Regions from separate parts of the Enterococcus mundtii genome, predicted to be linked through region 2. Evidence: predicted binding sites of a transcription regulator. Region 2 holds the regulator's gene; the other holds the start of a gene.
What was found. Region 2 encodes HrcA, which represses chaperone genes, less so after heat shock. Its sites were predicted from a motif close to TTAGCACTCNNNNNNNNNGAGTGCTAA; they were not measured.
Positions count from the first base shown of each region.

Region 1 (11,859 bases), 860 kb from region 2:
ATTCGACCGGTTCTTCCTAAGGTGACACCTACACGTTTGACACCTTGATCTTTTAAAAAGGATAAGCCATCAGTAATCGATTGTTTCCGATCAATATAGACACTCGTTACTTCCAAGTCTTCGATCTTTTCGCAAAAGACGATAGGGCCATAGCGTTGATAATCAAGCAACAACTCTAAGGGATTTGCTCTTGATGTAATGATCAATCCGTCAAATGCTTTCGCCGCAAACTCTTCTAAATATTGTTGTTCCCGTTTTATTTGGTAGTTTGTTGGCAACAATGTCACTTTATAGCCCTCACTAAAAGCGACTTCAATGATTCCACTGAGCAACTGATCAAAATATGGGTGATTTGTGTAAGGTAAAATGACACCAATATTTTTAGTTTTTCCAGAACTTAGTTGTCTGGCATTGGCATTCGGTACATAATTTAATTCTTTGATCACTTTCAAGATCTCTGTTCGTTTCGCTTCATCGACATAAGGATGTTGATTGATGACACGGGATACCGTCGAAACAGAATATCCTGTTCGTTTGGCTATATCTCGGATGTTTGCCATGACTACTGTTCGCCACCTATACAAAAAGATTTTCTTGTAGATAGTCTACCACAGCGGGTCCACATTCGAAAAATTGATACAATGTTCCTTGGTCGTAGAAACTGATTCGTTGACCACCCCAATAATTATCCTTGGTCAAACCAGAAATATCTGCTAAATTGATTTTTTTGATCACCGATCGATTAAGGCCTTGAAAACTAGACAACACGAGCATGGAATCTTTAAATTCAACAAATGCGTAAAAACATTGATCCTTTGTGCCTTGCGTTGCTTTGATATAGGTATTCATAAGAAGCCCTCCTTTATTTATGCTTTGAGTATACGGTATGAAACGCGTCTCATAGCAAGGAGTTTGCTTCTTTTATTCCTCTGGTTCACCTAGATTAGGATCTAAACGGTTTGCAGCCAAGATAAATGGTGCCCAAATCAAAGCAGCGACTAAGAGATTGACGATCGTCAAGACGATGGCACGCCAGTCACCTGCGGTTGCTAAGAACCCACTGATAATCGTTGGCATGACCCAAATCACATTTACCACCACTGGGCGAACCAGTCCGGCCATTGTCGCGAAGTAAGCGATGGTTGCCGTTACAAGTGGTGCGACGATGAATGGGATCATCAACAATGGATTCAATACGACTGGTAGACCAAACATCACTGGTTCATTGATATTGAACAAACCAGGAGCAATCCCTAGCTTACCAACTGTTTTATAATCGGCACGTTTTGATAAAAATAAAATCATGACGATCAATACCAACGTTACGCCGGCACCACCAGGCCATACGAATGCTTCAAATGAACCTGCTACCCATTTGAAAGGGATTGGTTCATTATTTTGAAAAGCATTGGTATTTTCGACCATCGCTGTACCATAAAGTGTCTGTAATACTGGTGACATGATGTTTGTTCCATGTAATCCAAAGAACCAAAGCACATGAACAAGTAACACGATAATAAATACTGCACCATACCCTTGCGATAAATTCATCAAAGGTTTTTGAATCGCTTCAGAGATCCAGTCAATCAATGGTACTCCTGCTGTTTGTCGGAAGATATAATTGATCGTTCCCACAACATATAAAGAAACAACTGCAGGAATGATTGCGGCAAAAGCACGTGCAACTGCTGGTGGCACTGATTCTGGCATTCTGATAATAATTTTTTTACGCATCAATAGTGCAAAAATGATAACAGAAATAAAACCAAAGATCATAGCTGTAAAAAGACCAGAACCGCCCATGTATTTCCCAAAGTTGAAATAACCCCAAGCGCCCATTGAAAGCGTCTGTCCACCATCAGCACCATCAGCAATCACGCCGCCTGCTGTAGTGATCATGTCCATCGCATCTTGTGACAATTTTTCTGGCAACGTCAAAACAGCTGTGGCAGCATCAGGTAATCCAATAATAAATGCAACTAAAGATACAATACTTCCTGATACAGGGTCCACTTCATATGCCTTTGCCAAATTTGCACCTAGTGACAATGCGAATACGACCGCCATAATCGCTAGCGTACCATTCCAAATCAACCCATTCACACCAATTACTGGTGTAAAGAAAGTCGTAATGGCATTCCCGTCACCTAGATACGTGTTAGGAAAATCACGCATAAACGCATTCAATAGCACAGCAATTGCCCCAGCCATCGTTGCCGGCATGGTTCCAATAAACGCATCACGTAAAGCAACCAGATGCTTTTCCGAACCAATCTTCGTGGCAACTGGCAAGATATATCTCTCCATCCATTCCATCAATTTATTCATTTTCATCCTCCTACAATTCGATCTCCTATCACTATGAATGCGTATACATTATAATGATATCACAAATATAGCATAACTTTGTGAACTTCGCTAGCGAAAGAGTGAAAGAAATGTCAAGAGAAATGAAATTTCCGTCAAAGGTAATATTTACGAAATAAACATACAAAAAACGATGATGATTTGATTATCTATTCAGTGGTTTATATCGTTTCTATCTAAACAATATGAATGCACAATCTCATTACTATACACTCGTATTTTGCTCTATTTATGCTTTTTTTCTAAGAAGACAAAAAAAAGAAGAACCTTGATTGAACAAGGTTCTTCTGGAGTTATTACATCATGCCGCCCATCATTGATGGATCCATAGCTGGTGCAGCAGGTGCTGCTGGTTCTGGTTTATCTGCCACAACTGCTTCAGTTGTTAATAGTAATGCAGATACAGATGCTGCATTTTGTAATGCTGAACGAGTTACTTTTGTTGGGTCAACGATTCCGGCTTCCACCATGTTTACCCATTCACCAGTTGCTGCATTGAATCCTGTTCCTAAATCAACATTTTTCAATTTATCAACAATAACTGATCCTTCATAACCAGCATTTTCAGCAATTTGGCGAATTGGTTCTTCTAATGCACGAGTAACGATCTTGATACCTGTTGCTACATCGCCCTCTGCTTCGATCATGGCTACTTTGTTGATCACGTTCACTAATGCTGTACCACCACCAGAGACCATACCTTCTTCAACAGCAGCACGAGTAGCGTTCAACGCATCTTCAATACGTAGTTTCAATTCTTTTAATTCTGTTTCAGTTGCTGCTCCGACTTTTACGACTGCTACTCCGCCAGCAAGTTTCGCTAAGCGTTCTTGTAATTTTTCACGGTCAAAGTCTGAAGTAGTTTCAGCGATTTGGTTTTTGATCAATTGAACACGTGCATCAATGGCTGTTTTATCGCCTGAACCTTCAACGATTGTTGTGTTGTCTTTATCCACAACTACTTTTGAAGCATTTCCTAAGTTTTCGATTGTTGCATCTTTCAATTCTAATCCTAGGTCATCTGTAATCACTGTACCACCAGTCAAGACAGCAATATCTTCTAACATTGCTTTACGACGGTCGCCGAAACCTGGTGCTTTTACAGCAACAACATTGAATGTTCCACGGATTTTATTCAATACCAATGTTGGTAACGCTTCGCCATCCACGTCATCAGCAATGATCAATAAAGGACGTGATTGTTGTAAGATTTGTTCTAATAAAGGTAAGATATCTTGGATATTTGAAATTTTCTTGTCAGTGATCAACAAGTATGGATTTTCCAAAACAGCTTCCATTTTGTCGTTGTCTGTTACCATATATTGTGACAAGTAACCACGGTCAAATTGCATACCTTCTACGACATCTAATTCTGTTTCGATTCCTTTAGATTCTTCAATTGTGATAACACCATCATTGCCGACTTTTTCCATTGCATCTGCAATCAAACGGCCCACTTGTTCTGAACCAGAAGAAACAGCAGCAACTTGTGCAATAGCCTCTTTTGAGTCAACAACAGTTGAGATGTTGTGTAATTCTTCCACTGCTGTTTTAGTGGCTAATTCGATCCCACGACGAATACCTAATGGGTTAGCACCAGCTGTGACGTTTTTCAAACCTTCACGGACAATTGCTTGAGTCAAGACAGTCGCTGTCGTTGTACCGTCTCCAGCGATATCATTTGTTTTAGATGCAACTTCTGAAACTAGTTTTGCACCCATGTTTTCGAAATGATCTTCTAATTCGATTTCTTTTGCAATCGTCACACCATCATTTGTGATCAATGGAGAACCATATGATTTTTCTAAAACAACATTACGGCCTTTTGGTCCTAATGTCACTTTTACTGTATCTGCTAATTTATCTACACCACGTAACATTGCTGCACGTGCATCTTCTGCAAATTTCAATTCTTTTGCCATTTTTTCGTCACCTCATCAATTATTTTTGTTTTGTACTTACTCAACAATCGCCATGATATCTTTTCCAGAGACGATCAAATATTCTGTTCCTTCAAATTTCACTTCTGTACCGGCATATTTTTCAAACATTACTTGGTCGCCTACTTTAATAGCTGCAGGAACTTTTTCGCCGTTTTCTAGCAAACGTCCCTCACCCACTGCTACAACTGTTCCAGTTTGAGGTTTCTCTTTCGCTGATGAAGCTAAAACGATTCCTCCAACAGTTTTTTCTTCTTCTTGCGCGACTTCAATGATGACGCGATCACCTAATGGTTTTAACACGATAAATCCCTCCGATAACTCTTTTTTTGAATCCGTTAGCACTCTATCACATCGAGTGCTAACCTACATTTTTAATAATACTCATTCTCCTATTCTTTTGCAAGCTTTTTAAATCATAGAAAAAAAATTTTTAAAGAAGGTTGTGAAAGAAGCGCTCAGCACTGAGTAATAAGACAGAAAAATCAAAAATGGCTTTTTCATTTTGGATTTTTTTGTCTTATTATTGAAGTGTTGCTTCTTGAACACTGTTTATCTAGGTTGTGAAAAAGCCAATCAGCTCCAAGTGTTAAGGAAAAATTTGAGAAAATAGCTTCTCATATTTTTTCAAGTTTTGACTTAATATTGAAGGAGCTGGCTTTTGAACACCGTTTATCTAGGTTGTGAAAGAAGCGCTCAGCACTGAGTAATAAGACAGAAAAATCAAAAATGGCTTTTACATTTTGGATTTTTTTGACTTATTGTTGAAGTGTTGCTTCTTGAACACCGTTTATCAGGTCGTGAAAAAGCCGATCAATACTAACTGATCAGAGAAACATCTTGATATGGTATAATGAATAATGGATAGTGTTTAGTAACACAGAAGTTGATTAAGCTACTAAGTTTCTTCACTTAAAGTTCAACGAAAGGTTGCTTTTCCTATATTATTAGAGCAAGAAAGAAAGTTATACTTGGCTTTTCACTTAGCTCAAGGAGGTTTCATATGTCATTAAAAAAATATAGCTTTTTTAGCATTTTTTGTTACGGACTAGTGTTTGTCTCGCCTTTACTTCTGACATCTGTCGGACTTGTAAATTCAACGTCAGGTTTGATCAATGCAACAACAGTTACGTATATCTTAGGTGCAATCATTCTGTGGTTCTTGTACCTCAAGCATAAAGAACCGATTGAAATCGAAGCAAACGTACCAGTTGCTTCTCGCTCAAAAATCATTTTATATGGAGTCATTGGTATCTTTATCGCTCTGATTTTACAAAGTATTGCGGTTATGATCGAGAGTTTCTTTTTTGGAGAAGTCTCTCCATCTGAAAATACGCAAAATATTATCCAACTGATTTTAGATACTCCTGCTTTTATTATTGCTACAACTATTGCCGGACCAATCATGGAAGAATTTGTATTTCGTCGGAGTATTCTTGGCATCGTTGGTCACTATACTAACTTTTGGGTAGGTGCAAGTGTTAGTTCCTTGCTCTTTGCATTAGCACACAATGATGGGCATTTACTCGTCTACTTCTTTTTAGGATTTTTCTTTAGTTTACTATATCGATCCACTGGGCGAATCTGGGCACCAATGATCACCCATATTGGTATGAATACTCTAGTTGTCATTGTACAATTGGCATTGCAACAAGGTTTACTGTAATATAATAAAAAAAACCTGTGACTTTCATCATCAGGCACTCCCTATAATAAAATAAATAGCATTCAGGAGGTAACTCCTTATGAAATAAGCGGTAAAGCCCAAAAATTCCTTCAAATTTTCGGACTTTACCGCTTATTTCTATGAGCTGTTCACTTCCGTCACAACTGATTGATCAAATTGAAAATAATTCTGTTGCAGCATCCGGGTCAGTGTCGTACACATTGAAATCATATCCCACACCTAGATCTTTTTCCTTAAGAATATTTTCCATAGTCAAATGGGCCAATTCTTTCATATTGTTTTCTTTACTTAAATGGCCTAAATAGATTCGTTTTGTACGATCGCCAATTACATCAGTCATCACTAACGCACCATCTTCATTCGATAAATGACCACGATCGCCTAAAATACGTTGTTTCAAATTCCAAGGATAAGGTCCCATACGCAACATCTCTAGATCATGATTGCTTTCCATCAAGTACCCATCAGCATTTTCAATGATCCCTCGCATATGATCACTACAATAACCTGTATCCGTCAGCATGACAAACGAACGATTCTCTTTATGGAAACGATAAAATTGTGGTGAAGCTGCATCATGGGAAACACCAAAACTCTCGATATCTAAATCGCCAAATGTTTGGACTTTCCCCATCTGAAATAAATGTTTTTGTTCGATTGGGACATTTCCGATCATCGGAGCCATTGCTTCCCATGTTTTTTCATTTGCATAGATATCTAAATGGTACTTACGCGCCAAAACACCTACCCCATGAATGTGATCTCGATGTTCATGTGTCACAAGAATACCGTCTAATTGATCGGGCGTCCGACCGATTTGTGCCATTAAGGAAGTAATTTTTTTCCCACTCAGTCCTGCATCTACCAGAAGTCGCTTTTTGTCACTCTCGATATATAATGAGTTTCCTGAACTCCCACTTGCAAGGATACTGATTTTAAAAGCTGTATTTCCTTCAGCCATTTTACTACTACTTCCCTTCTTACTTTGTAAACTTTTTTCATTATACCTACTTTTTTAATGATCTTCCACCTTTGGGATCGAATTATTTGTAATAATCGTATTACTAAATGCATTGACCGTTTCGATCTGATAGGTCTTATCCGGCGTTTCAATTGCGACATACCACACCGGTACATACACATTTTTCTCTCGTACTTTCAAAATACGAGAGTAAGCCAGTTGACGCCAAAGGATATTCGATCCTCGAGAGATTTTATTATTTACATACAATGTATTAATGGCTTCTTCTTCCGTATGCAATTCTGTTTTTTCTCGCAACTGTTCAATATTCGTTAAATGGGTTTGAGTATACTTCAAAATGCGATACTCATCCCCCTTTTTTTCGAGGGAAAAAATAAGTTTAGCTGTATCATCATAGAATGGCAATCCTTCATACGTTTGGCTCGCTGTGATTTCAGGAGAATCACCTTCTAATACAGAGAAATTTTTCATATAGATATACTCATTACCAAATAAAACATCTTCCTCGTTATCTAAAAAGTCATTGAGTGAACTTGCTATGCGATTTGGATCAAGCACTTTGCTTTCAGATTCAGAGTCCGATAACGTTTTAGTCAATATATTATCATTGATCGAAACGCCACTCTCTAATAAACCACGTCGATTATTATCTTGGCGATACTTGAACAACGTTTGACTCAGTTCCGTTTCCTCCGCACTTAAATAGTATCCTTGCTTACTTTCTGAAGAAAAATCACCCGTATAAGTAATATCATCATTTGCTAACCGTTTTTTGATCGATTCTGTCTGATCTGAGCGTATTACCGTATGCTCTTGGTTGATCGATTCATGGTAACTACTAAACAAAAAAACATTCAATCCTAAAAAGGCGACGAAGAAAATCCATTCAATTTTTTTGAAATCCATAGTTACTCCGCCTCCTTCTCAGGTAGTTTGGTCAATAAGTCATTTGCAGAATACCATTCTCCTTGATATTTCACATACCACTCTGGGAATAGATCAACCACCCGATTCGTTTCTTCGATGTTTTGCCATGTATAGCCAACAATAATCAACTCGATTTTCGATTCTTCTGCCCCATTATCTACTAATTCCTGATATACATCGTCGGTGCTAGGCAACTCGACTTCTTCATCTGAAGGAATCGGGACTTGGATGGTATTTAAACTCGTTTGGATACTTACTTGATTATTCACTTGCTCATTACCGATTTCGATTCCAACTTTTCCTTTACTATCTGAACCAAATACGGGAAATCCTTCTACAAAAATACGATAATCGATTGTATTCTTGTTACGATCAAAATATCGAACATTGCCTAACGCGCCACCTAGTTTGCTGACATAAGGAAAACTGTCCGTAAAAATATTATTTGGTTCATCAATCGTCGGTAAATCTCCTCTAAAATCGACGATCTGATTTTCTGAATGGATCGTCATTGTTTCATTGCCATCATAAAAAATCAATTCCGTACTTTCATCATTGTTTTTAACCGCGTCTGGCTGGGAAAAAAAAGCATTCCGAAAGACGGTGTATGGTTGCTGAGATAAGATATAACTGTATTTTTTTAGTTTCATTGGTTCTTTGATACTGTGCTGTGTCTCAATACTTTCTGGCGTTCTGAATACAGGTGTCCAGTTGACATCTGAAGAATTCAAATCATGTTCTATTTCTTTCCAATCCATCGATAGACTGGCTTCGTAAATCGTCCGCTGATCATAATCAATAAAACTAACTTTTTCGTCTTTTAGATCAAATTGGACACTCGTAAAATAGACATCTTCATTTTGGACTGAACCTAGATCAATATTCAAACCAAATGCTTTCACATAGCCACTGAGTAGATAAGGTGCGTTATAAGAGAATTCGATTCCTTCATTGAGAGACTTCTTTTGATTGAACTTCTCTTGGTCTGCTTCCACGACTTCTGTCAGCTTGCCAAAACGAGCACCTTCGATCAACCCATGTATTTGAGAAATCAGGTTCTCACTATTCGTTTCTTTCACTGTATCTGTTTGAAACCATGTGAGGTGTAAAGGCAAATAAATTTCTGATGCTTTACGATAGCTTTGTGATTCAATCACTTGTGAATTGCTCTCTTCTAAGTTGATTGAAGTTTTCCCTGCTGGACTCAACCAAATTGCATAAGAGAAGTACAGGCTTAATGCAACCATCAAGATCAAACCAATTCGTATAAATTTTTCAGAAATCTTCATTCCCACCATTCCTCCTCATACGGTTCATAAGGTAAAGAAATATAGAAGGTTGAACCTTGTCCCTCCTTACTTTCTGCCCAGATTGCGCCACGATGTGCTTTCACTACTTCGCGAGAGATTGCTAAGCCTAATCCTGTTCCACCTTGCGCTCTAGCTCTTGCTTTATCCACTCGATAGAAACGTTCAAATACACGATTCAAATCTTTTTTAGGGATACCTAGTCCTTGGTCTGTAATACTTAAAATCACATTGTTATGTGTTTCAAGCAACCGGCAAGTGATTGCTCCCCCATCGGGTGAATATTTGATCGCATTGTTCATGATATTGTCAATAACTTGGATGATTTTATCTGTGTCGATCTCGACCCACAGATCTCGTTGCGTAAATTCTCGACGGATCGTATAATTTTTTTCTTGATTACCAACCATCATATCAAAACGATCTAACACAAAATTAACGAGTTCATTAAAATTGACATATTCTAATTGTAATTGGGTATTCCCCGTATCCATGCGAGATAGATTCAGTAGATCATTGATCATGCGGATCATACGATCAGTCTCATCTAAGGTCACTTTTAAAAAGTTCGGTGCGACTTCTTCGTCCTTCCAAGCACCCTCACTCAGTGCTTCGATATAACTACGCATACTTGTTAAAGGCGTACGCAACTCATGGGAAACGTTCGATACGAACTCACGACGTTCCCGTTCTGTTTTCTCTTGTTCCGTTACATCATGTAAAACTGCAACCAACCCACTGATAAAGCCAGATTCTCGACGGATCATCGAAAAATCGACGCGTAAAATCATCTGGTCAGCTTCTCTCGCTCCAGTGGATCGATCTAAAATCATTTCATTCGGATCTTCTAACAGTTTTCGTAACGTGTATTCTTCTTCAATTGCTAAAAGAGTCAAGATTGACTGTCCGATTGCTTCTTCTTTTTTCAAGTCTAATAATGAGACAGCCATATCATTGATCGTAATGATCTTCCCTCGACGATCGGTTGCAATAACGCCATCTGTCATATGTGACAAGACGCTGTCTAACCGATTTCGTTCAGCTTCCATCGTATCTTGCGCTTCCTCGATCCGTTCTGCTAATTGGTTGAACGTTTCAGCCAACTGACCTAATTCATCTTGACCATGGACCTTTACTTTACGGCTATAATCACCACGAGCAATGCGGATCGCTTGCTCACGCATTTCACCGATTGGCTGCGTAATGGAACGTGCGACCAGAACAGACACAACCATTGAGATAAATGCAGCAATTAACGAAGCCGTAAAGAAAATCAGTGCTGTATTATTGATTTCTGAATATTTTTGTTCGATATCACTTTTGACGTAAAGAGCCCCGATGACGGCGTCGCCGGTCGGGGACAAAATCGGTTGAATATTGATATTTACTCGTTTTCCGTCATCATCTAATGCGACATAGCGTTTGGTTGTAAAATCATTCATATCGACGTAATCATTTTTTTTGCCGACTGAACCTTGTTCGCTTACCTCTGTCGTTGCTCGAATGATGCCTTTTTCATCCACGACACGGATCTCGATGATATCACTTGAAGCACTGGTCTCAATAAAACGCTTGATATTCCCATTGACATCATCGATAGTCGCACTTTCATTGCTTTTCCCGTTCAGTTCTGGACTGATCGTTGTCGCTAATGTTTCGACTGTTTGGTTCATATCTTTGATAAAGGTATTGATCGTTGAACGTTCCAATCCTCTAATAAAGTAAGCACCTATAATTTCAATTGAGATCAGTAAAATCAAAATAAATGTAATAGCTATTTTGAAGTTTACTGATCGAAAAAAACGGACTTTTCCTTTCATCCAATTACTCCTGTTCTTGATTACGCAAGTAATACCCTACGCCTCGGCGTGTAACTAAATAGCTAGGATGACTTGGATTATCCTCGATTTTTTCACGCAAACGACGAACGGTCACGTCTACTGTACGAACATCACCAAAATAATCATAGCCCCAGACGGTTTGTAACAAATGTTCCCGTGTCATGACTTGACCAATGTGTTTTGCTAAATAAAAGAGCAGTTCAAACTCACGGTGAGTCAATTCAATCGTTTCGCCACGTTTCGTCACCATATATGCATCGGGATGGATCGTTAAGTCCCCGATGATCAGTTCAGAAGGTGTGACTTCTTCCACTTCTTTGGTAGCAGAAGCGCCACGTCGAAGATTTGCTTTCACACGTGCCACTAATTCACGATTAGAGAACGGTTTGGTCACATAATCATCTGCTCCCAGTTCCAAGCCTAACACTTTATCGATTTCAGAATCCTTAGCTGTCACCATGATGATCGGCATATCAAACGTTTTTCGTACTTCACGAGCCACTTCTAAGCCATCCATCTTTGGCAACATCAAATCTAGTAAAATCAAATCAGGTTCCACTTCGGCTACTTTTGCTAAAGCTTCTTCCCCATCATATGCTGTATAGACGTCATAACCTTCTTTTGCTAAGTTAAATTTGACGATATCCGAAATCGGTTTTTCGTCGTCGACAACTAGTATTTTTTTCATAAAGAGCCACCTCTTAGTTAGTATTGTCATTCTGTTCCATTATACCGCATTTCTTATCAGGTTTCATCTTTCTAAAAAAATAGGACGTTATTGATAAAATTTGCATGATTGAACAGGCGG
Region 1 covers NZ_CP018061.1:2,525,028-2,536,886, forward strand. The annotation lists gene EM4838_RS11840 (LacI family DNA-binding transcriptional regulator) at 1-560, opposite strand, end outside; gene EM4838_RS11845 (hypothetical protein) at 577-849, opposite strand; gene EM4838_RS11850 (PTS sugar transporter subunit IIC) at 922-2,328, opposite strand; gene groL (chaperonin GroEL) at 2,664-4,289, opposite strand; gene groES (co-chaperone GroES) at 4,326-4,610, opposite strand; gene EM4838_RS11865 (CPBP family intramembrane glutamic endopeptidase) at 5,311-5,973, shown strand; gene EM4838_RS11870 (MBL fold metallo-hydrolase) at 6,146-6,955, opposite strand; gene EM4838_RS11875 (two-component system regulatory protein YycI) at 7,010-7,882, opposite strand; gene EM4838_RS11880 (YycH family regulatory protein) at 7,885-9,192, opposite strand; gene walK (cell wall metabolism sensor histidine kinase WalK) at 9,189-11,030, opposite strand; gene yycF (response regulator YycF) at 11,035-11,739, opposite strand.
Region 1: groES (co-chaperone GroES) is a predicted target of HrcA. The motif match lies at 4,646-4,672, and genes of this name have one in related genera.

Region 2 (11,859 bases):
CCAGACTTCAAGAAAGTGGCTAATCGATCAAACTCGCCACCACCTTCCCCCCATGATTTTCCATAAGGCCAAAGCATGCCGCTGTTCAATTCATTGCCTATCTGGACCATATCAGGATATACACCATTGTTTTTCATTTCTGTCAATACACTTTTCGTATAACCGTATAAGGCTGCATCAAGTTGCTCAAAGCTATAGTTTTCCCATGCTTTCGGAAGGTTTTGTTTGCCAGGGTCCACCCAGAAATCACTATAATGAAAATCAAGTAACACTTTCAATCCTAGGTTTTTCGCACGTTTCGCCAAAGCAATCGTCGTGTTCAAATCATTCGTGCCTGCACCATATGAATTCCCTTGATCATCATAAGGATCTTGCCATAATCGCAAACGAACATAGTTGACGCCATTGTTCTTTAGAATCTGTAATGCATCTTTTTTCACACCATTTTCGTAATACCCTGCACCAGATTTTTCCATATCCGCTAATATCGAGATATCTGCTCCACGTATCAATTCCTTTGCCTCCACTTGCTTTGTGCCTAATGCTACACTGACTAATGAAACAAATAATCCGACAACCAACACTCGCCAACCTTTTACTTTGTTCATTTAACGATCTCTCCTTTGATTTAAAATTGATCTAAAACAAACCGAACAGCTTTCTCAGGGTCTCTTGTCAAACCAATGTATTCTGCACCTTTTGTGGCAACCAATTTAATCCCTAAACGATCTGTGTCTTCCTTGATATCCTCATAGTAAGATTGGACTTGCGGAGCCAAAACGATCATATCAAAGTCTTCCATCATCTCGTAATGAGAACCGTAAGCACCTGCTAAAGCACTGATTGGTGCATCAAATTCTTTTGCTCCTTCTTTTAAGGCATTTGCAAGCATAGCACTTGTACCTGCACCTGCACATAAAACTAATACATTGATTTCTTTTCCTGAATCAGCCAAAGAACTCGCTTCTGTTGCCAATACTTCATTCGTCGGAATCGTCACGGTCACTTTTGTTTCATTTTCTTGCATGGCTACTTGTTCTGCTTGTCGTGCTTCTTGTTCAACTAGCGTCGCATCATACGCCTTACAGAATGGGAAATAGATGGCAAAGTCGACGAGAATCAAAACTGCGGCTAATACAAACGCCAAAACCCCCATGCCAGTTCCTAAGACTAAACCAATCGGAGCTGGCGTTGCCCAAGGTAAGACATACATGAAACTATTCATTCCAAACACATCAACAAAAAACTTGAACAAGCAAACGTTTACAATCGGCGTCAATAAAAATGGAACAAAGAAATACGGATTCAAAATCATCGGTGCCGCAAACAACAACGGCTCATTTACTGCAAAGCTGACTGGAATAACTGAAGCTTTACCAACCGCTTTTAACTGTTTGGATTTTGCAAATAGCAAAAAGATAAACGGAACGACTAAAGTCGCACCTGTTCCACCCATCGTTCCGACAAAATTCCCTAAACCAACAGTCAATACATGTGAAGCTTGTTCCCCAGAATTGAACAGTTGTAAATTGGTTTCGACATTCGCATAAATGATCGCTGCAATCGCTGGTTCAACAATCGATGGACCATGGACACCAACAAACCAGAAAAATGCCATAGCACCCCAGATCACGGCTATCCCCAAATAGCCATCTGCTGCTGTAAATAGTGGTTGCATTAAAGTGATGATGGCTTCTGCAAAAGAGATGCCAAAAAGACTACGTGCAGCTAAGTCGACCAACACGGCGGCAAAGACAGAAAATGAAAATGGAAAAATATCGCGGAACGTTTGAGAAATTGTTCCTGGTACTTCTTTTGGCATCTTGATCGTAATATCTTTTCGTACACAAAACTTATAAATGTTTACAGTAATAAATGCAGCGATGAACGAAGCAAGCAACCCTTTCGTTCCCATATATTCTGTTGAAAAACCACCTTCGATCGGTGAAACACTCAACAATAAGAAACTAACTAAAGAAGCAAGCATTACCGATGTAGTATTGATGATTTTATTTTTCGGCATTCTCCGATTCATCGATTCAGCTAAACAGCGTGCAGTAGTTGTAGAAACTAATATGCCTACGACCCCCATCGAATAATTGTAGATTTTCCACAACCAGGTCGATACTCCTTCTGGCCATTGAAAACCAAAAATCTCAGGAACTGCCGCAATCAAAATAAAGATACTTGAAAATAAAATTGCTGGCATAGCCGTCAAGAATCCATCTCTGACCGCACCTAAGTAAATGTTACGTGAGATTTTTTCAAAGATCGGTTTGCCTTTTTCAATTTGCTTGATGATCCCATTCATGCTTTTCACTCCTAGTGATTATTTGTTTTTATATAACTCAATGAAATCTTGGATCAAATCTCTTAGCAATAAAGTAGTCATCAAGTGATCTTGTCCATGGATAAAAATAAATCCCATATCCATATCTTTTCCTGAAGCCTCTTCTGCTAAGATCTTTGTTTGCGAATTATGGGCTAATGTCAAATTCTCATCTGCATCCTTCAAGGCTTCTTCCACACGATCAAATTTTCCTTGACGGACTTCTCTTAATAATGTGAGTAACGTACTACGTGCATCCCCTGAATAAGCCACGATCTCAAAACCTAACATTTGCAATTCTTCTTTATTCATCTTCCATTCCTCCAACTTAAATGATTGTTTTTGTTTCACTGACGAATTTGTACCAATAGGCGGACTCTTTAGGGTAACGTTTTTGTGTTTCGAAATCGACATAGAAGAGTCCGTATCGTTTGTTGTAACCATTTGACCAAGAGAACAAATCCATTAACGACCATAGGAAATAGCCTTTCACGTTTACTCCAGCAGATATAGCTTGGCTCAATGATTCTAAATAGACTTTCAAATATTCGATCCGCGGTTGGTCCATGATCACACCATCATCGAACTGATCTTTGAATCCCATCCCATTTTCAGTGATGTAGATTTTATTGTAGTGAGGATAATCTTCCTTGATACGTAACAATAGATCATATAACCCTTCTGGATAGATCAACCAGTCCCAATCCGTTCGAGGGATTCCTTCTTTATAGATCCGTTCTCCAATTCCTTTTACTTTATAAACAGAAGTTCCTTTGTCCCCTGTTCCATTATGATGGATCGCATTCTCTCCATGATACGCTTTGACAAAGTGACATTGATAATGGTTGATACCCAAGTAATCATTACGGTGCGAGGCACGCTTCATCTCCGCCAAATCCTCTTCCGGAAAATCATAACTTGCGCCGTTTGCTTCACAAATCTCAGCAAGCGCTGACAATGTTTCATCAGAGTAATATCCTAAGTAAGTGGCATCTAAGAGGAAACGGATCGACAACGCATCATCTAAGAACGCTGCATGTTGATCTTCCAAAGCGTCCGATGCAGGATATTTCGTTTCTAAAGAATGAACCACACCAATTTCACCGGCATATCCCTCGTCCTTGAACAAGTTCACCACCCTTGCGTGCGCATACATCATGTTATGCAAACAAGCAATGATTTTGGTAAAATCATAGGTTATTCCTGGTGGGAAAATCCCTAATAAATATTGATTCGTTGCCACTGGATAAATCTCGTTGAATGTACTCCAGTAACGTACTTCTTTAAATTCATCAAAGCAAAATTTTGCATACGCAACAAACGCTTCTATATTGTCTCTATTTAAAAAATCACCCTGATCAAATAAAACTTTTGGGGTATCAAAATGATGGAGCGTCACAAAAGGAAGTACACCATGTTTCTCACAAGCTGCAAAGACCTTATGGTAAAATGCCACACCCTCTTCATTCACTTTCCCAGTTCCATCAGGAAAAATACGACTCCACGCAATGGATAAACGTAACCCATTCACACCAAACTTCTCACATAATTCAATATCTTTTTCATATTGATGATAGAAATCACTTGCCGGATCAGGACTGAATCTTCCTTGTTTCTCTAAAAACTCGTCCCAAGCAACTTCACCTTTTCCGCCTTCTTTTGTTGCGCCTTCTACTTGGTATGCCGCTGTTGCTCCGCCAAAAATAAAATCTTCTGGTAATTTCAGCATCTCTTCCCCTACCTTCTTGTCTACTAATTTATATAACAACACGAATTGTAATCGCATTCAAAACATTTGTCAACAAAAACAAACAAATTCAATCAATAAATTGCATTTATTTGAAATAAAAGGGGGGATTGTTTGTTTAGGTTGATTATTTTTGTTTGCATGTGTTTGTTTTTGTTGACCTCCATTCTATTCTATGGTAGATTATTTGTGAATTGGGAGTGATTAGATGTTAAAAAGAGAGCGCTTACTAACAATTAGTGAGATGGTGAATAAAAAAGGGATTTTAACGGTCAGTGAGATCATCGAACAATTGAATGTCTCTGATATGACCGTTCGTCGAGATTTGGATGAGCTAGAAAAGTCAGGAAAATTATTGCGTATCCATGGTGGGGCCCAAAGTCTTACCTATACCCTCGACCAAGAATTATCACATACAGAAAAATCAGTCATGCAAATCAAAGAAAAGCAACAGATTGCGGCAACAGCTGCACAGTTGATCAATGAAGGTGATACAGTCTTTTTGGGTCCAGGAACGACGATCGAGTTATTAGCTTCTCACTTGATCCACAGAAAACTGCGGATCATTACGAATAATTATGCCGTTTTTGAAGTGTTAGCCCAAGCAGAAGTTCCCGAAATTTTGTTGATCGGTGGCGACTTTCGAAAAAACACTGGTGCATTTGTCGGCCCCATCACCAACGATAACCTCAGAAAACTGAAGTTCACCAAATCATTTATCAGCGCTAACGGTGTGCATAATGAAGCAATCTCAACCTATAGTACCGAAGAAGGTGAAGCTCAACAAATTGCCTTGAACCATTCGAAAAATAAATACTTATTAGTGGATCACCAAAAATTTAATCGCGATGACTTTTATATCTTTTATCAATTACATGATTTTGATTTACTGATTACTGATCCACACATCAAACCACATGTGAAAGATCATTATTCGCAATATGTCCAAATAAAATTAGCGGAATCGCTAGAAAATGAACTTTAGGAGTGAACGTATGAAAGGAATTATTTTTGATTTTAACGGGACGATGTTCCAAGACTCCCATTTACATGAAGCGGCTTGGGTCCAAATGATCCATCATTATTCTAAAAAAGAGCTTTCTGATGAAGACATTGTTAAAAATATCCATGGACGTACCAATAGTGAGATATTGAATTATTTTATCTCCCCTACTTTATCGAAAGAAGAAGTCGAGAAACTATCAAACGAGAAAGAGGCATATTATCGCACTCTTTGCTTAGAAAAACCGGATGATTTAATGCTGACGCAGGGATTGATCGGTACTTTGGACATATTAAAAGAGGAAAACATCCCGATCACGATCGCTACAGCTACAGTCAAAGATAACGTTGAATTTTATTTTGAGATTTTTGATTTAGTAAGATGGTTTGAATTTGATCAAGTCGTTTACGATGATAATACTTTCCCAGGTAAACCACAACCTGATATCTTTATCAAAGCCGCACAAAAATTAGCTCTTGAACCAAAAGATTGCTTGGTCATTGAAGATGCTTATTCTGGACTTTTAGCAGCCAAGCGTGCAAATATCGGTACGATCATCGCCATTGATCCATTTGGGAAAAATCGCCAGTTATTCTCCAATCAAGAACTAAGAAAAGATGGTGTGATAGAGAATTTTGATGATTTCTATCTCAATTTCTTCTCCACTGCAACTTCATCAAAAAAAAGATAGACGTATGATCGTCTATCTTTTTTGTATTTATTTACGTTTTTTTCCGCCAAACGCATCTTTTACTTTATCAAAAAAACCATCTTCTTGTTGCTCTTGAACATGCATGCCGCCTGCTTTAGCAAATGCGCGTAAAGCTTCACGCTGTTCTTCATTGAGGTTTTTAGGTGTAATCAATTTCACACGCACATGTTGGTCCCCTGTAGACCCACCACGTAAACGTGGCGCTCCTTTACCACGTAAACGGAAGTTCGTTCCCGTTTGCGTACCAGCAGGGATTTTCAATTTGACATCCCCATGAACGGTTGGCACTTGTACTTCATCACCCAGCGCTGCTTGCACGAAGCTTAATGGTAACTCATAATAGATCTCAGAACCATCGCGATCGAAGATATCACTTTCTTCTACTCGGAAGACCACATATAGATCTCCGAATGGACCACCATTCTCGCCTGCTTCACCTTGTCCTGCTAAGCGCATTTGTTGTCCTTCTTCCACACCGGCTGGTACATTCACTTTGACCGTATGTGCTTTCTTCTCATGACCAGAGCCATGACAAGTCGGACATGGTTCTTTGATTTCTTTCCCAGTGCCTCGACATACATCACAAGTTTGACGGCTCATCACACGACCAAGTGGTGTTTGACGTTCCACATTGATCGTTCCAGAACCATGACATTTATGACAAGTCGTCGGTTGTGTTCCTGGTTTTGCACCATTTCCGCTACACGTGTGACAAATTTCTTCACGATTGTATTTGATTTCTTTTTCTACCCCAAAGATTGCTTCTTCGAAGGATAAATTGACTGTATATTGTAGATCTGATCCTTGACGAGGGGCATTTGGATCAACAGATCTTCCACCACCGCCAAAAAACGAATCAAAAATATCTTCAAATCCACCAAAGCCAGCTCCACCACCGGAGAAGCCGCCAAAGCCACCAAAGCCGCCGCCACCAGCGCCATAATTAGGATCAGTTCCGGCATGTCCGTATTGATCGTAAGCCGCACGTTTTTGTGGATCACTTAAAATCTCATAAGCCTCGGAAACTTCTTTGAATTTTTCATCAGCATCAGGCTCTTTATTGATATCTGGATGGTATTTCTTTGATAACTTTCGATAAGCTTTTTTTATTTCGTCTTCTGAAGCTCCCTTTGACAGCCCCAAGACTTCGTAATAATCACGTTTTGTTGCCATAGGCTTTCCTCCTATTGGTTCTCTTCATTTCCACGTCGTTTGTTATCATATCACACTTTGATCGAAACAAAAACCGGAAATTTCGAAGTATCGACTAAAGAAGAAAAAATCGATCATTGATTTCTATGGCACAAAGAAAAGATAACATTTCTCTTCTTGATCCAAAGAAAAATCATAACTGATGACTTGTTACTTTACTCTAGTGATGCTTCTAAACTGCATAAAATAAAGTGATACAAGATTATTCCCTCGGAAATAAGCCGAAGAATCGCGAAAATATGAGAAGCTATTTTCGAATTCTTCGGCTTATTCTAAAGCGGGACTTGATCTCTTTAAGTGAAACTAAATGAACTGATTATTTTTTGTCGTCATCGACTTCTTCAAAATCAGCATCTACGACATCATCCGCTCCGCCTTGGGCAGCTTCAGGATTTTCTTGAGCTTGTTGTTGTGCCGCTTGTTCATATAATTTAACTGTCAAGTTTTGCACGATTTCGTTCAACGCATCACGTTTTGTTTTCATTTCTTCGATGTTGTTTGCTTCTACTGCAGCTTTCAATTCGTCACGAGCTGCCTCAGCTTTTTTCACTTCTTCTTCGTCAACTTTACCTTCTAATTCTTTCAAGGTTTTATCAACTGAGAATAGCAACGCATCGACATCATTACGTAGATCAACTTCTTCTTTACGTGCTTTATCTGCTTCTGCATTAGATTCAGCATCTTTCACCATACGTTCGATTTCTTCGTCTGTTAGACCTGAAGAAGATTTGATCGTGATTTTTTGTTCTTTTTGTGTACCTAGATCTTTGGCAGATACATTTACGATACCATTTTTATCAATATCGAATGTTACTTCGATTTGAGGGATACCGCGTGGTGCAGCTGGAATGTCTGTCAATTGGAAGCGACCTAATGTTTTATTGTCCGCAGCCATTGGACGTTCCCCTTGTAATACATGGATATCTACAGCAGGTTGGTTATCCGCAGCTGTTGAGAATACTTGTGATTTACTTGTTGGGATTGTTGTATTACGATCGATCAATTTTGTAAATACGCCACCCATCGTTTCGATACCCAATGATAATGGAGTTACGTCTAGTAAAACAACGTCTTTTACATCACCAGTGATCACGCCACCTTGGATTGCTGCACCCATCGCTACAACTTCATCTGGGTTTACTGATTTGTTTGGTTCTTTTCCTGTTTCTTTTCTTACAGCTTCAACAACCGCAGGAATACGAGTTGAACCACCGACTAAAATCACTTCATCGATTTCTGATTGTGACAAACCAGCATCTTTCAATGCTTGACGTACAGGAACTTTCGTACGTTCCACTAAGTCAGCTGTCAATTCATCAAATTTTGCACGAGTCAATGTCATTTCTAAGTGCAATGGACCAGCATCACCAGCTGTGATAAATGGCAAGCTGATTTGAGTGCTTGAAACACCTGAAAGGTCTTTTTTCGCTTTTTCAGCAGCGTCCTTCAAACGTTGTAAAGCCATTTTATCTTGACCTAAGTCAATGCCATTTTCTTTTTTGAATTCAGCAACCATATGATCAATGATTTTGTTATCAAAGTCATCTCCACCTAAATGGTTGTCTCCAGCAGTAGATAATACGTCGAATACGCCATCGCCTAATTCAAGGATCGATACGTCGAATGTACCACCACCAAGGTCAAATACTAAGATTTTTTCATCGCGATCTGTTTTGTCTAAACCATAAGCTAGTGCTGCCGCAGTCGGTTCATTGACGATACGCTCTACTTCTAAACCTGCAATTTTACCAGCATCTTTAGTTGCTTGACGTTGTGCGTCGTTGAAGTATGCAGGAACAGTGATAACTGCTTTTTCTACTTTTTCGCCTAAATAATCTTCTGCGAATCCTTTGATGTATTGTAAGATCATTGCAGAGATTTCTTGTGGTGTATATGATTTACCTTCAACATCCACTTTATAACCAGCTTCACCAATATGGCGTTTGATGGAAGAAATCGTATTAGGGTTTGTTACTGCTTGACGTTTTGCGACTTCCCCTACTTGGATCTCACCATTTTTAAATGACACAACAGAAGGTGTTGTACGGTTTCCTTCTGGATTTGCAATGATTTTTGCTTCATTTCCTTCTAATACAGCTACTGCTGAGTTTGTAGTACCTAAGTCAATTCCGATAATTTTACTCATAATCAACGTCTCCTTATCTTATTACTAAGTTGTTGTTTCTATTCCATCATGACTTTATTGCGCAACGATAACCATTGTCGGTCTCAATACGCGGTCATGTAATTTATAGCCTTCTTGTAACACTTCAACGATCGTATCAGCAGGTAATTCATCTGTTGCTGGTACGGTCTGAACTGCTTGATGCAATGTCGGATCAAAAGGTTCACCTTTTGCAGGGATTTTTTCGATCCCTTCTTCCTTCAATGCATGTTTCAAACTTTCAAGAACCATCTCGACACCTTTTTTCAAACTTGCACCTTGCTCATCCGATACTTCTGTTGCTAAAGCACGTTCTAAGTTGTCGATCGAAGGTAATAATTTTTTGGCTAAATCTTGCGAACGATATTTTTGCAATTGCTCTCGTTCGTTTTTACCACGATTTGCCATATTAGCGATTTCTGCTCTCGCACGCAAAAACTTGTCTTCCATTTCATCAAATTCAGCTTGGAGATTTGCAAGTTCGTTTGCTTCTTCTTCCACTTCTGAGACTTCCACTTCTTCCGTTTCTGGATCTAGCTGCGTATCATTCAATTCCTGATCTAATTCTTCATGGTTTTCTTTCATGATGCAGTCTTCCTTTCATTATTCAGTCAGATGCTTGATTGCTCAAATCGAAAAAACGATCAGTCACTTTTGTGATTGTTCAAAAATCCGAGCGATCAAGTGTGCGATAATAATCAGCGAGTTTGTGCGCCAATTCTTTTCGATAGACATCGACAAGGCCTAACATTTTGGAATATGGCATACTAGTTGGTCCTAGCAATGCGATGGTTCCACGTCCATGGCCGACGATTTCATAACTCGCTTGGATCATACTCATATTTTGCAATAGGTCATTGCCTATTTCCGAACCGATTTTGATATGTATCTTGCTATCCATCGGTACGATCATCTGTGTCAGTTCATAGGAATCTGTCATAAATGAAAACATTGACTTGAACTGATCCACATCTTGCAACGGTTCATAATCCAATAAGTTCATTTGGCCACTCACATAAACTTTATCCTCAAACGCATGACTCAAAACCGTATCAAAGAGACTAGACATCCCTTCCGTTGTTTGAAAATATTTATGCAAGATCATCGGGATCTCCGTGCGTAATTTGTTGTATACCGTCACTAACGGATCTCCTACCAAACGGTCATTGACAATACGAACCATTTTTTCTAAGTCCTGACTACCTAAGTTTTCAGGAAGAGTAAAAACCTGACTTTCAACGTTCCCATTGTCAGTCACAACGATCGCAATGACCTGACGACTATTCAATGGCACGATGCGAAAACCGGTCAAACGGCGATCTTTAATCTCGGGTCCTAACGAAAAAGTAGTGTAACTAGTCAACTCAGATAAAATCTCAGCTGATTGTTTGATGATTTCGTTGATTTCATGGAATTCCTTGTTTAAAGACTGTCGAATTTGGTGCAAATCATCATTTGCTACACGAGCAGGTCGTAACAGATGATCCACATAATAACGATAACCTAGCGCAGACGGTATACGTCCAGAAGAAGAATGTGTCTTTAAAAGTAGACCTTCATCCTCTAAAGCTTTCATATCATTACGGATCGTCGCTGGACTTGCCTCGACTCCTTCCGCCATTAACGTTTTGGAACCAACGGGCACCCCACTACTCGTATAGTTTTGGATGATCAGACGTAAAATATCACTTTGTCGCTGTGTTAACATCTTTCTCACCTCTCATTAGCACTCTTAGCTTCTAAGTGCTAACCCACTTATAAATATAGCAAGAAGACTAAAAAGTGTCAAGGAAAAGAACCCACTTTTTTAGCACTCTTACATCGAGAGTGCTAATCAATTGTCAAATTGCTTAAAATAGCGTCATATCAGGCATTTGATCATAAAAAACTTGATTAAAATCGTTTTTTTATTTCGTTGTTATAAAAAATTTAAACAATCATTCAGTCGTTTACCAAGTCCTTATCCAATAAAAAACGTTCGAAGACATTATTCCCCAAAAAAGTTCCTTTTTTTGTCAAATATACTCGGTCTTCTTCATTCACTAACAGCTCTTCTGCTACTAACTCATCCAGGACAGATTGATACAACGATTCAATCGATTGACCATAACGCTGTAAAAAGTGTTGCTTCTCAATGCCCACCTTTTTTCTTAAACCAAGAAACATCTCTTCCTCGATTTGATTCTTACGAGATAACTCTTCACGTTCTAATACTGGTAGCTCACCTTCACGTAACGGACGCAAATAATGTTGGATCGGCCCTTTATTTCGATATCGCGTATGATCCAGATAGCCACTTGCTCCTGCGCCAAAACCGAAATAGTGATCATTATTCCAATACATCAAATTGTGTTGGGATTCATGACCAGCTAAACCAAAGTTACTGATCTCATATTGACGACGTTGATGTTTTTCCATCGCCGCAATCGTTTCTTCAAACATCCGTGTCTCCGTCTCTTGATCTGGCAACTGCAACCGTCCTTGTCGAACCCAATTCATGAACATCGTTTTATTCTCTAAAATCAATGAATAAAGAGAATAATGAGGCAAGTCTAAGGCTAATGCCCGCTCTAACGTATCAAGATAGCCTTCTAATGTCTGTCCAGGTAATGCATAGATTAAATCAATGCTGACATTTGAGAAATTTTCCGCCTCTAAAAATCGCATCGTTTCATAGACATCTTCCGCCGTA
Region 2 covers NZ_CP018061.1:1,663,994-1,675,852, forward strand. The annotation lists gene EM4838_RS07830 (glycoside hydrolase family 53 protein) at 1-608, opposite strand, end outside; gene EM4838_RS17150 (lactose/cellobiose PTS transporter subunit IIB) at 629-1,027, opposite strand; partial or broken gene EM4838_RS07835 (PTS transporter subunit EIIC) at 1,027-2,311, opposite strand; gene EM4838_RS07840 (PTS sugar transporter subunit IIA) at 2,330-2,641, opposite strand; gene lacG (6-phospho-beta-galactosidase) at 2,658-4,058, opposite strand; gene EM4838_RS07850 (DeoR/GlpR family DNA-binding transcription regulator) at 4,285-5,061, shown strand; gene EM4838_RS07855 (HAD family hydrolase) at 5,072-5,770, shown strand; gene dnaJ (molecular chaperone DnaJ) at 5,798-6,964, opposite strand; gene dnaK (molecular chaperone DnaK) at 7,320-9,149, opposite strand; gene grpE (nucleotide exchange factor GrpE) at 9,204-9,752, opposite strand; gene hrcA (heat-inducible transcriptional repressor HrcA) at 9,832-10,875, opposite strand; gene hemW (radical SAM family heme chaperone HemW) at 11,109-11,859, opposite strand, start outside.